Regions from separate parts of the Gluconacetobacter entanii genome, predicted to be linked through region 2. Evidence: riboswitches for the same ligand, from Rfam matches in the RefSeq annotation. Region 2 holds a riboswitch; the other holds the start of a gene.

Region 1 (3,114 bases), on a different contig from region 2:
GCGGGAGCAGCCGCTGACTGGCTCCCGGAACAGAATTGTCCAGCCAGAGCGTTACAGCGTTCCCTTTTAACCCGCTCGCGCGGGGCCATCATCAATCAAGGGTCTCATTCCATTATGCGCGAAGTGAGAGGAACGCCCAATTCCTCGAAACGCGATGCCGGCCTGCATGGAACGAAGAGCTTGTTGATGCCAATCAAACTTGTCGCTCCGATCCAATAAGTGTAGGTCACTCAGTGTCTTCATCTTCGAAACACGCGGGCGGGGATACGCGCCCGCGCGTTAGCCACTATGTTGTCAATCAGGCGTTCGGGCTTGATGCGCTATACAAGTGCATGGCGGCGTCACGCGCGCCAATTGTCCATTGCGCGGAAATATAGGCCTGAAGCAAGGCCATGAGCGCCTCGACCCCGTGCGTGTCCGATAAATCGCGGGCTGTATCCACATAGGCGAGAGCTTCTAATAGCAGGGGCGAAAACAGTTCCTCAAGATAGTCGCCCCGCGCCTTCGGCGCAGCGGGTAATCGGCCAGCGGAAGGTACCAGACGTAGGAATGTTTCAAATCCATCCGCACGAATGCGGTCTTCCGGATTGGGGGCAGGGAGTTCAGTCTTGGCTATTGCCTGAATTACATCTTCCCGCAGAGGTGCGGATTCCATAAGGCGGGATACCGAGACAGAACGCTGACGTCGCCGCTGTTGTATGAGAATAAAATCAGGCGAAGGGACGGGAGAGGCCATTTTTCGTTTCACCGGGAATCGGAGCGGATTAACTGGAAAGATCTGCATCGGACAGGCCTTCTTGAGTCAGGATGCGAGCATCCTCGTCACGCCATGCCGCGATCATGTCTGGGTTCTGACTGAGCCATCCAATTCTCTCGGCACAATATACAGGAACTCTGAATTTCTGGCCGCGCTGATTGTTCAGGATTGTTCCTGTCTGGTGCAGGCGCCCGTCTCGTGTCCAGAAAAGACGCTCCTGGTTGGTGATCCCCAGAATCTGTCGAACCTGTCGCGGCGTAAACGGACGAAAAGACAGCGCGGTGATCTGTTTTTCCACCGAGTTGGCAATAGCCTCCAGAGCATCTGTCCTTTCACGCATAATGGCGGCTATAAAGCGGGCGAAAAGCTGCTTTACCTCTGGTAGCCGCAGGCGAAGGGACGAGGATTGATCCAGACAGGCCGCAATAAGCATCCGAATTGCAACAACCGGCTCTGGCTCCGTAATGGTCGCCATTAGGCGCGACGCAATGGAAGGGAGTACCATGCTCATATCTGTGTTCATGGATATTTCTTTTTATCAGAATAAAACGTAGGTACCTGTGTCCTGGGGTCAGGAAAGTACATGCGAATTATAAGCCGCAGGCCGCGAGGTCTGTTGCTAAGGTTGCCTTACGAAGCCGGGATTCATTCAAGCACAGGCTAACGATCCGCATACATATGGAGGCTTGATAGATATATCGATACGCGAAAGAACGCGTCATAGCTGATCTCCTGCCACCGGTCGGTCCCGCCCGGTAGCACGGTTTGCGACGGTAGCAGGTTTCCTGGCTCACGGATCATGGCAGCTCGGTCCTGTCTTCCCACTCCCTTACTGGAAGCAGTGACCCATCTGATCGGACATCAGATGATCGGATCCGGCTACATACCGCCTACAGTTGCGGACGCAGCTACCGACTGGCTCCCGGATCATCGCAGATCCCGCCAGAGCTTACGGTATTCCCTATTAATCCGCTTGCGCGGCACCACCGACATAAAAGCTGGTCGCAATATGCGTCAGATTTCGTGATCTACGCAATATGGATTTTCCAAAAAACCTGCGATGAAAGAGCATGGTATCCTTCACACAGACGGGAAGCTGGCAGGCTTGCACTGCTCGCGGGCGTGCGTCACACTACCTCTACATCAAAGGCCCCGTGCGAACGGGTTAATAGGGAACGCCGTGCGTTCTGGCAGGACTTATCAGGGTCCGGGAACAAGTCGGTGGCTGCCCCCGCAACTGTAAGCGGAGAGATACCGGATCGTATGTCCTCTTAACAGGACCCGTCACTGGCTATGCTCAACAGGCCGGGAAGACAGAACCGATATCAAGGACCCGTAAGCCAGGAGACCTGCCTTTGTGACGTAACCAGTTCTATCGGGCGGGGCGCCCGACAGACGGAGTGGCGATCATGTCTTCTGTTTTATCTGCTGCGTTCCCCATCCAGCGTGTTCTTTCCTGACCAGTTCTGAAGAATTACATCCATTGGCCAATGGCGTGTCGCGGGTCTAATCCCGTCAAACGCTACAAGGGGAACATGAGAAATGCGTACATATTTTGGCGGCAACCAGCGAAATGGCACAGGTCGATCTTATTTCGGATCGGAGAGCCTGACTCCCGCACAAAAACGGGCCATTCTGTCCCTGCCGAAAGACGGGGGGTATGGAACCTTGCTGGATGGAGGAAGCATCAGATCATCTCTCGTACTGATGGGCTTTATTGCAGGTGGATGTTCTGCGCGATGGGGGATGGGGCGTTCCCGCCTTACCGCACGCGGTCGGGAACTGCGACACAAACTCGAAGGCTGCGGATCTTAGAATCCTGTCGGAAGTATGCGTTGTGAGATAGGAACAGAGAATTTCTACGATACAGAGATCGCCGACCGGTTGGTCCACGGACAAATTTTCAGCGTTCACCATGACTTTATTTCGTGTCTCCGTCGTGAACTCCGGGACAGGAGAAAGACGCATCGACTCACCTGTCGGCACTAAAAAAGTGACTGCGTCAGGCACGGATCACGCTATCCATCTGTCGCCAGGTCCAGCAGTGCTTATCATTTTCTATTCTTTTTGACCCCGTACAGTCAGGCATGTCTTGACTCACTGATTCATACCCGCGAGTTCTATAAAATCGCGTAAATATTGAATGTCTTCATCCGTCTCGCGATGACCAAGAAAGATCTGTTTCGCAATACCGTTTATACCAAGTTTAACAGGATAAAGCTCAAAGCGAGAGGCATATTCTTCGACAAGCCATCGTGGAAGTGCTGCAACACCGCGGCCATGTGATACCATGACAAGCATGATATCGGTCGTTTCTATCTGCTTCTGCTGTCGCGGGGCTATGCCTGCGGGTTGCA
Region 2 (3,114 bases):
GGGAGGACTGGATCAGGTTCCGGACCCTGTTGTCATACCATGTCGCACCAAAATTCAGGCGGTCATGCAGCAGTTTCTGTTCCACCCCCGCGTCATAGCCGATCAACTGCTCGGCCTTCAGGTCGGGATTGCCTTTTTCCGAATACCCGACGCCCACCTGATTGACGAAAAGCTGGTACAGGGAGGGGCCATGAAAGCCTGAACCGGCGCTGGCCTTGATGATGGTTCCGCTGCCGGGCACATGGATTGCGGGCGCGACACGCCATGTCACATGGTTGCCGTAGCGTGAATTGGCGTCATAGCGGATATTGGCCGCACCATAGAGGATGTGCTTCCAGTTTCCCTGATACTGCCCGTAACCTGCGGTCGTATCCATGCTGGCGGATGTATCATATCCGCTATCCCACATGTCGGCGGCCGTATGGCTGGTGTTGAACGTATCATGGAAATGTTCGGCACCGATCAGCACCTGACCATACCGTTTGAAATCGAACGTGCCGTGCCAGTCCACCTTCAGTCTGCTGGAGCGGTAATAATCCGGGTCGGGGTTGACCGGACTGCCATAACTTGTCCCCGTCTCCGTCCAGCGGTTGCGGTTGGTCATGTAACCAAGGCCCAGCACCTGATCGAAAAGCCCGTGGAAGGACACCAGATGCGCCGTCCCGCGGACGATGGCCTCATTCTGGTTGGTCTGTTCCCGCACACCTTTATCACCGTACAGATTTTCACTCTGCAGGTCATACAATGAATAGGAATGATTGTTGCCCTGCACCAGGCGCGCCGTCAGGCCAAGGTCAAGATTGCGGGTCACGTCATAGCCCAGCCTGATATTGGCGCTCCGGTTGTCATTGCGGTTGCCTTCGTGCCGCTGCTGATGATCGGCGCCATAATACCGTTCGATATAGGATGGGATATTATTGAATCCCTCCATCCGGTAATGGGACAATTCAACATTGTAATGAAAGCGCCCCTGGCCGCCACGTACGCCAAGGGTCTGGTTGAAGGTTCCGTAACCACCGCCCTCGATACGGACAAACGGCCTGAAACGCCCCTGCCCCTGCGCCGTGGTGACGTCGATGACCCCCGCCATGGCGTCCGCGCCATACAGGCCGCTTTGCGGACCACGCAGGATCTCGATCCGTCCCATGCCATCGGTCACGAACTGACCGGCATCGAATGCACCAGTTGAGGAACTGCCGTCATTGATGTCCATGCCATCAAGGCGGACCTTGACCTCGTTGGGATTATTGCCACGCATGTAGATGAAGGAGACACCACCCGCCCCGCCCGTCTGCACCACGTTCAGGCCGGGCTGGCGTGTTAGGATATCCGTCAGGCTGCGCCGTTGCTGGGTCTGGATCTGCTTTTCGGTGATGATGGTCATGCTGGTGCCGATATCATCGGCCGATGTCGGCCTGCGCGCGGCACTCACGCTGATCTGGTCGGGCAGGCCATCAGCTCCCGGCAAGACAACCGCCTTCGATTTTCCATTCCGGATGACATACTGCCTGACGGCCTGTTTTTGTGGCGTATCCTGCCCGGCGGCCGTATCGGCATGCGCCATGGCAGCCCCCGCTGTCATCAATATGGTCGAGGCAATCAGCAGATTACGGAAAAAACTCATCGGGTCCAGGTCTCGCGGTCACATCATCGTTGCCACGAGAGCGCGTTGCCACAGGCCGTCCGATCCGCACGGGATCCCGTAACACCACACCGTCAGGACACCCCGCCCGACAGTTCCCGGTCGCAACCATCATGACGGCAGGTCTCCTGGCTCACGGCGTGGGGGCCTGCACAACCTTCCCGGAAAACCGCGGTTTCCAGTGGCCCGGATGGTAACATCCGGTAATGCAAGGCCAGACCGTTTACAGTTGCGGGGACAGCAGGAGCATTGGATCGCAATCCGCACTCCATTCCCTTTTCATCCCCCCGAAAGGGGACACCGTCGGGACGGTTCTGATCGGATGGGGCGGTCTTGTCAACCCGGCCTTCCATGGGCCTTCCGCCACTTCGCCACCCGCACCGGACACGAAACAGAAATTTCAAAACAGGTACCTTGCAATGAATGGTTCTGGTTACTATAAGGTAACTGTCTATGCATTCTTATGGCCTATGGTCGAACGTCCCTGAAAAGATGCGCGAACGGTCTGAAAACTGGAAAGGCTGTGGAACCCAACCTTGTTCAATTCAAGAAGGGCGTGCTGGAACCATGCGTACTGGCCCTGTTGTCGCAGGCTGATTCCTACGGCTATGACATCGCCAGCCGATTGTCCGATGCCATAGAAATGGGCGAGGGCACCATCTATCCCCTCATGCGGCGAATGCAGAAAGATGGGCTTGTTTCGACATATTTTGTTGAATCTTCGTCTGGTCCACCGCGAAAATATTATACCCTGACGGAAAAAGGACGTGAAAGCCTGCATGCACAGCGCAGGGCATGGACGACCTTTACCCGGGCGGTGTCCGCCATCCTTGGCGTTCCCCCCACATCCGACAGTGCGACTGAACCATCTTCTTCACCTGCGGAACCTGCCGACATGCACAGGTCCCCCTCGCTCACCGTGCAGAAAAACACCGGGAACACATAGCCATGAACAGCAGACAGATGTTCCTTGACCAATTGCGCGCTGGCCTCAGAGGGCTGCCGCGGCATGTGATTGATGATATCGTTTCTGAATATGAAACGCATTTCGGTGAAGGGCATGCCGCCGGCCGATCCGACAGCGATATTGCCGCCGCCCTGGGTGATCCTGTGCGTCTGGCCCGCGAATTGCGGGCCGAAACGGGGTTGCGCCGGTGGGAGGATGAACGGAACCTGACGAATGCGCTGGGCGCGGTCGTGGGAGTATTCGGTCTGGCGGCCGTGGACTTTCTTGTCGTGCTTCCGGTGCTGACGACACTGGCGGCGCTGGACCTGGCCTTTTTTGTTACCGGGATTACCATCTGCCTGATCGGCAGCCTTCTCCTGCCGCTGGCTGTTGTCCACCTTGCCCCGGATTTCGGCGGCGACTGGCTTCAGGGCCTGCTGGTCAGCCTTGGACTGGCAAGTGGCGGCGCGTCCCTCATGGCGTTATGTGTCCTTTTTACCGTCGGGATGGTCAATCTCCTCGTCCG

What was found. Region 2 has a riboswitch for cobalamin ahead of HNH97_RS01025 (TonB-dependent receptor plug domain-containing protein). Riboswitches for the same ligand answer to the same signal wherever they lie in the genome.
Region 1: it holds a riboswitch for cobalamin, as region 2 does, so the genes downstream of both, HNH97_RS13545 (hypothetical protein) here and HNH97_RS01025 (TonB-dependent receptor plug domain-containing protein) in region 2, are expected to answer to the same signal.

The regions. Positions count from the first base shown of each region.
Region 1 covers NZ_JABJWD010000078.1:4,247-7,360, reverse strand. The annotation lists cobalamin riboswitch at 1-105, opposite strand, end outside; gene HNH97_RS13550 (hypothetical protein) at 299-784, opposite strand; gene HNH97_RS13545 (hypothetical protein) at 765-1,280, opposite strand; cobalamin riboswitch at 1,516-1,760, opposite strand; cobalamin riboswitch at 1,888-2,128, shown strand; gene HNH97_RS13540 (LysR family transcriptional regulator) at 2,855-3,114, opposite strand, start outside.
Region 2 covers NZ_JABJWD010000003.1:226,994-230,107, forward strand. The annotation lists gene HNH97_RS01025 (TonB-dependent receptor plug domain-containing protein) at 1-1,624, opposite strand, end outside; cobalamin riboswitch at 1,744-1,962, opposite strand; gene HNH97_RS01030 (PadR family transcriptional regulator) at 2,106-2,588, shown strand; gene HNH97_RS01035 (DUF1700 domain-containing protein) at 2,591-3,114, shown strand, end outside.